Regions from separate parts of the Erwinia sp. 009765445 genome, predicted to be linked through region 2. Evidence: predicted binding sites of a transcription regulator. Region 2 holds the regulator's gene; the other holds the start of a gene.
The links. Region 2 encodes sigma-54, which starts transcription at its own class of promoters, with help from an activator protein. Its sites were predicted from a motif close to GTTGGCACANNTTTCGCTNT; they were not measured.

Region 1 (3,709 bases), on a different contig from region 2:
CGCGGCTATCTACCACCAGAGTCACTTCACTGTCGGTAAAGCCCTGACCTGCGTTCAGACTCTCGCGCATGACGTCGATATTTAAGGAAAAATATCCCATCAGTTCCGGCAGCGGTGTACCAAACAGCTTGCGGGAGCTTTGCGCTAACAGCTGCTGAGCGGCGGGGTTGGCGTAATGCACCACCAGATCGCTATCGACCAGCAAAATACTGTTAATCAGAGAATTGAGAATCTGCCCAGCATCGGGCAGCGTGCCTGTTGCCATACAGCGTTCTCCTGCACCTTTTTAGTGCATTATAGTCATGGAACCCGAAAATCGTCTTCCTGAACGATGAATTCGCGGAGAAAAAAGCCCATCAGGAGATGGGCTAAAGTTTCCACGGCAACAAAAACGTCAAACCAGTTAAACGCTGTAGTACAGCTCGAACTCGACCGGATGTGGCGTCATGCGAACGCGGTCCATTTCGGATTTACGTAGTTCGATGTAGGCATCGATGGTGTCGTCAGTGAACACGCCGCCACGAGTCAGGAACTCGCGGTCTTCGCTCAGTGCGTTCAGAGCTTCTTCCAGAGAACCGGCCACTTTTGGAATCTCAGCTTCTTCTTCCGGCGGCAGGTCGTACAGGTTTTTGTCCATCGCGTCGCCAGGATGGATTTTGTTGATGATACCGTCCAGGCCAGCCATCAGCAGTGCAGAGAAGCACAGGTATGGGTTAGCTGCTGGATCAGGGAAGCGAGCTTCGATACGACGTGCTTTCGGGCTGGCAACCACTGGAATACGGATAGAAGCAGAACGGTTACGGGCAGAGTAAGCCAGCATAACTGGAGCTTCGTAACCCGGGACCAGGCGCTTGTAAGAGTTGGTGGTCGGGTTAGACAGGGCGTTGATCGCTTTAGCGTGCTTGATCACACCGCCGATGTAGAACAGGGCAGTTTCAGACAGGCCGCCGTATTTGTCGCCAGCGAACAGGTTGGTGCCGCCTTTGGACAGTGACATGTGGCAGTGCATACCGGAACCGTTATCACCAAAGATTGGTTTTGGCATGAAGGTCGCAGTTTTGCCATAAGCGTGAGCTACGTTGTGCACAACATATTTGTAGATCTGAATTTCGTCAGCTTTTTTGGTCATGGTGTTGAAGCGGGTTGCCACTTCGTTCTGACCAGCTGTTGCCACTTCGTGGTGGTGAGCTTCAACAACCAGGCCCATCTGCTCCATGGTCAGACACATAGCAGAACGGATGTCCTGTGAAGAGTCGACTGGTGGAACCGGGAAGTAACCGCCTTTCAGACCTGGACGGTGTCCTTTGTTGCCGCCTTCGTATTCTTTACCAGTGTTCCAGGCTGCTTCGATATCGTCGATAGCAACGTGTGAACCGGAAGTAGTCGCGCCAAAGCGCACGTCATCAAACAGGAAGAACTCTGGCTCTGGTCCAAACAGAACGGTGTCTGCGATGCCGGAAGAGCGCAGGAAGTCTTCAGCGCGCTTTGCGATGGAGCGTGGATCACGATCGTAGCCCTGCATGGTGCCTGGCTCGAGGATGTCACAACGGATGATCAGCGTAGGGTCTTCGAAGAACGGATCCAGAACAGCGGTAGTCGCATCAGGCATCAGAACCATGTCTGATTCGTTAATCCCTTTCCAGCCACCGATAGAGGAGCCGTCAAACATTTTGCCTTCTTCGAAGAAGTCAGCGTTAACCTGATGAGCAGGAATAGTGACGTGCTGTTCTTTACCTTTGGTATCGGTAAAACGCAGATCAACAAATTTGACTTCGTGCTCGTTCATCATCGACAGAACGTGTTCAGCGGACATACTTAACTCTCCTGGATTTTGTCATTGTCGTCGTGGTTAGAGATCTTTCCGGTGTACCACTTTGCTTATCTGGCACAGTGAACCGATAATAAAGATCTCTGACAAGCTATCAACCGTTGTGGAAACTGGCATTCTTCTCTTGAGTGTAATAAAGCGAAATCTATGCCAACTTTCTTAACTGACTGAAAAAGCGCTATGATGCACCCTCTCGTGAGACGGGAGCTGCACCATGATGGAAGTCGCGCACCATTATGGTGCTACAGAGTGCAATGAGGGCACCAAATTGGTGCATTTTTTCGATGGAGTGCAATTCCTGCACTGTAAATGGCTGTAAAAGCAATCCTGACAGTTATCTTTAATTGATATTTGTGATCCTGTTCAGTCCTTCGATTAATCCGTGTACAATAGCGCGCTATTTCTAATGCCTGAGGCAAAGCTGTGATCGAAAATTTGCGTAACATCGCCATTATTGCCCACGTTGACCATGGTAAAACTACCCTGGTTGATAAGTTGCTGCAGCAGTCCGGTACCTTTGATGCCCGTACTGAAGCAACCGAACGCGTAATGGACTCCAACGATTTGGAGAAAGAGCGTGGGATTACCATCCTCGCAAAAAACACCGCCATTAAATGGAACGACTACCGCATCAACATCGTGGATACCCCAGGACACGCCGACTTCGGCGGTGAGGTAGAGCGTGTGATGTCAATGGTTGACTCGGTGCTGCTGGTTGTGGATGCAATGGATGGCCCTATGCCGCAAACCCGCTTCGTGACCAAAAAAGCGTTTGCTAATGGTCTGAAGCCGATCGTGGTGATCAACAAAGTTGACCGTCCTGGCGCACGTCCTGACTGGGTTGTTGACCAAGTTTTTGACCTGTTCGTTAACCTGGACGCGACCGACGAGCAGCTCGACTTCCCGGTTATCTATGCTTCTGCCCTGAACGGTATCGCTGGTCTTGACCACTCCGACATGGCTGAAGATATGACTCCGCTGTACGAAGCCATCGTGAAACACGTTTCTCCTCCGCAGGTTGAGATGGAAGCACCGTTCCAGATGCAGATTTCTCAGCTGGACTACAACAACTATGTTGGTGTTATCGGCATCGGCCGCATTAAGCGCGGTAAAGTGAAGCCAAACCAGCAGGTCACCATCGTTGATAGCGAAGGCAAAACCCGTAACGGTAAAGTCGGTAAAGTGCTGACTCACCTGGGTCTGGAGCGTATCGACGCAGCAGAAGCTGAAGCAGGCGACATCATCGCCATCACCGGTCTGGGCGAACTGAACATCTCCGATACCATCTGTGATCCACAGAATGTTCAGGCACTGCCAGCCCTGAGCGTTGATGAACCAACCGTAACCATGTTCTTCAACGTCAACACCTCACCGTTCTGCGGTAAAGAAGGTAAGTATGTGACTTCACGTCAGATCCTTGACCGTCTGAACAAAGAGCTGGTGCACAACGTGGCACTGCGCGTTGAAGAAACTGCGGATGCTGATGCGTTCCGCGTTTCCGGTCGTGGTGAACTTCACCTGTCCGTTCTGATTGAAAACATGCGTCGTGAAGGTTTCGAGCTGGCGGTATCCCGTCCGAAAGTTATCTTCCGCGAGTTCGAAGGCCGTAAACAAGAGCCATTCGAAAACGTGACCCTGGATATCGAAGAACAGCACCAGGGTTCTGTGATGCAGGCGATGGGTGAACGTAAAGCGGACATGAAAAACATGGATCCGGATGGTAAAGGTCGCGTACGTCTTGACTACGTTATCCCAAGCCGTGGCCTGATTGGCTTCCGTAACGAATTCATGACCATGACTTCCGGTACCGGTCTGCTGTACTCCACCTTCAGTCACTATGACGATATCCGTCAGGGCGAAGTGGGCCAGCGTCAGAACGGC
Region 2 (3,709 bases):
GATTTTTACTTGAAAGAGGGTGCAGACGACGGGTGTCGCTGTAGCGGCGGATCAACGTATTGCGATCGGCATCCAGGAACAGCAGCTGCGGAGAAAAACTGTCGGGCAGGCTGGTCAGGGCTTTTTCGAACACTTCCGGCGATTCCGGCATATTCCTGACGTCAATACTGACCGCCGCAGACATATTGCGATCGGACAGGGAATTTGCCAGTTCGGGCAGCAGCACCACGGGAAGGTTATCCACGCAGTAAAAGCCCATATCTTCAAGTGCCCGTAATGCCACGGACTTACCAGAACCGGAACGACCGCTGACGATCATCAGCACCATGACTTAATCTCCTGATTTTTCCTGCTCTGTCGGGCTTTCCGCCATGATTTCAAACAGCTCTTCATCGCTTTGTGCAGCCCGCAGCCGACGGCAGACGGTTTTATCAGCAAGGCGTTTTGCTACCAGTGACAGGGTATGCAGATGCGTCTTGCACTGGTCTGCGGGGACCAGCAACGCAAACAGCAGGTCCACCGGCTGATTATCAATGGCATCGAAGGCGATGGGCTGGTCGAGGCGGATAAAAACGCCCACCGCGCGCAGCGTATCTTCAACCAGCTTACCGTGGGGGATGGCGATACCGTTGCCGATACCGGTACTGCCCATCCGCTCGCGGGTCAGGATCGCTTCGAAGATAGTCTGGTGCGGGAGGTTCAGCTGTTTGGCTGCCAACTCGCTAATAATTTCCAGCGCCCGCTTTTTACTCTGGCAATGTACGCCGCTGCGGGTGCAGGACAGACTCAGTACCGAGCTCAGTTCCAGTGTTAAGTCATTGTTCATCATAGTTTCACTTACGTGTTCACTTCCGCCTGGTAAGATGGCTGACTTCTGTGGTTCCGGTTCAACCCGGTCAGCTGCACATGCCTTATTGATTAACGGCCCGTACCCCAGTAACAGAGTACGAGCCGGAACCTCTTACGTCACCTTCAATCTCACATGAGGGTGACGCAAAAATAATCAATGCCTGGGTGAAATTTAGTGCTGCTTCAGCTTGTCTTTGTGTTTATTAAGTTGGCGTGTCAGCTTGTCTATCAGGCCGTCAATCGCCGCGTACATATCTTTCTCTTCCGAGGTGGCATGCAACTCACCGCCGTTCACATGCAGGGTTGCGTCGGCAACCTGAGTGACTTTTTCAACCTTGAGAACAATATAAACCTGATTAATCCGGTCAAAATATTGCTCCAGTTTGGCGAACTTAGCCGTGACAAATTCACGTAATGGCTTAGTGATCTCTACGTTTAGCCCAGTAATATTGAGTTGCATACGGTCTTCCTTATCTGTTCGTTCAGACCAGCTGTTTGCGCTGGTTTGAGGGCGGGATGGATAAAGACTCTCGGTACTTTGCGACGGTGCGGCGTGCCACCATGATCCCCTGATCGGAGAGCAGGGTGGTCAGCTTGCTGTCACTAAGAGGTTTGGCGGGATTCTCCGCCGAGATTAATTTTTTCACCAGTGCACGGATGGCAGTGGAGGAAGCCTCGCCGCCGCCTTCGGTATTGACGTGGCTGGAGAAAAAATACTTCAATTCAAAAATGCCGCGCGGGCTGTGCAGGTATTTTTGCGTGGTGACGCGGGAGATTGTTGACTCATGCATATCCACGGCGGTGGCAATGTCTGCCAGCACCATTGGTCGCATAAACTCTTCTCCCTGCTCAAAGAATGCCTGCTGCTGATCGACGATGCAGCGTGTCACCTTCAGCAGTGTATCGTTGCGGCTTTCCAGGCTTTTAATCAGCCATTTCGCTTCCTGCAGGTTGCTGCGGATAAACTGGTTATCGCTGTCATTGCGGGTGGAGCCCCCCAGCGAAGCGTAGTGCTGGTTGATCTTCAGCCGGGGAACACTGTCGGCGTTGAGATCGACCGTCCAGCGTGTACCGATCTTGCGCACCAGCACGTCAGGAATAACATACTCAGGTTCAGTGGTGTTGATCGACTGCCCCGGACGGGGATCCAGTGACTGGATCAGCTGCATAGCGTTTTTCAGCACGTCCTCTTTCAGACGGGTTACACGCATTAAGCTGCGGAAATCGTGGTTGGCCAGCAAATCCAGATGCTCGCTGACAATCAGGCGAGCCTCTTTGAGGAAGGGCAGTTCCGGCGCGAATTGAGAAAGCTGTACCAGCAGGCAGTCCCGCAGGTCGCGGGCGCAGACGCCGACCGGATCAAAACGCTGTACGCGCTTCAATACAGCTTCTATTTCATCCAGCGACAGCTCATCGTTACCGATGCTCTCCAGAATCTCATCCAGTGACACGGTCAGATAGCCGGTATCATCCACGGCATCAACAATGGAGGTGGCAATGGCGCGGTCAGTGTCGGTAAACGGCGTCAGTTCGACCTGCCACATCAGATAATCCTGCAGCGTCTGAGTGGTTTCTCCCTGATAAACGGGAAGTTCGTCATCGTGATAATCGGTACCGGTTCCTGACGGAGTTCCTGCGGTGTAGATCTCATCCCAGGTTGCATCCAGCGGCAGCTCTTCCGGCATATCCTTTTGTTCTAACGCCTCACGGGTATCAAGCGCTTCTTTTTCCTGATACTCCCGCGAGTCCACTTCCTCATGAATATCGGTTTGTTCAAGCAACGGGTTGCTTTCCAGCGCCAGCTGAATTTCCTGCTGTAGTTCAAGCGTAGAGAGTTGCAGCAGACGAATGGCCTGCTGCAATTGTGGCGTCATGGCAAGCTGTTGGCTAAGCCTGAGTTGCAAACCTTGCTTCATATTCAGGATACAAATTCCTCAAAAATCTTACCTGGTTTGAACACCTTATCAGAGTCTGAACTCTTCGCCCAAGTAGACTCGCTTAACTTGTTCATCTTCCAGAATTTGCTCCGGCGAACCGTGAGCAATCAGATGCCCCTGGCTGACAATGTAAGCCCGCTCACAAACCGCCAGCGTTTCACGCACGTTGTGGTCGGTGATCAATACGCCCAGCCCGCTGTCGCGCAGGTGTTCAATAATCTTTTTGATATCGATAACGGAAATCGGATCAACACCGGCAAAGGGTTCATCCAGCAGGATAAATTTCGGATTGGCTGCCAGTGCACGGGCGATCTCCACGCGGCGACGTTCACCGCCCGATAGCGCCTGACCCATGCTGTTGCGCAGGTGTTCGATGTGGAACTCATTCATCAGCTCGTTAGCGCGATCCTCACGCTGTTCCGTGGTCAGATCGTCACGGATCTGCAGAACGGCCATCAGGTTATCGTAAACGCTCAGGCGACGAAAAATAGAGGCTTCCTGCGGCAGATAGCCAATACCCCGGCGGGCGCGGGCATGCAGTGGCAGAATACTGATGTCATCATCATCAATGATGATGCGGCCTGCATCACGAGGCACTATGCCCACGACCATGTAGAAGGTGGTGGTTTTACCCGCCCCGTTAGGGCCCAGCAGGCCAACAATCTCGCCGGATTTCACCTGCAAGCTGACATCTTCGACTACGCGGCGGCCCTTATAGGCCTTCGCCAGGTTTTCTGCAATTAAAGTCGCCATAACTGATTATTTACTCTTATTCTGTCCGGTTGACTGGGTGCCTTTGTCCTGCAGCTGCGAAGGAACCAGTACGGTGGTGACTCGCTTGCCGGTATTGCCATAGGCCTGCATTTTCTGCTCTTTCACCAGATAGGTGATGCGGTCGCCCTTCACATTGCTGTCCAGCTGCT

Region 1: a site for sigma-54 is predicted at 1,964-1,983, ahead of glnA (glutamate--ammonia ligase). Genes of this name have one in related genera too.

What each region holds. Positions count from the first base shown of each region.
Region 1 is NZ_JBYUWC010000027.1:12,598-16,306, forward strand. Features, by position in the region: gene glnL (nitrogen regulation protein NR(II)) at 1-265, opposite strand, end outside; gene glnA (glutamate--ammonia ligase) at 404-1,813, opposite strand; gene typA (ribosome-dependent GTPase TypA) at 2,252-3,709, shown strand, end outside.
Region 2 is NZ_JBYUWC010000014.1:59,417-63,125, forward strand. Features, by position in the region: gene rapZ (RNase adapter RapZ) at 1-328, opposite strand, end outside; gene ptsN (PTS IIA-like nitrogen regulatory protein PtsN) at 332-826, opposite strand; gene hpf (ribosome hibernation promoting factor) at 1,022-1,309, opposite strand; gene rpoN (RNA polymerase factor sigma-54) at 1,332-2,765, opposite strand; gene lptB (LPS export ABC transporter ATP-binding protein) at 2,814-3,539, opposite strand; gene lptA (lipopolysaccharide ABC transporter substrate-binding protein LptA) at 3,546-3,709, opposite strand, start outside.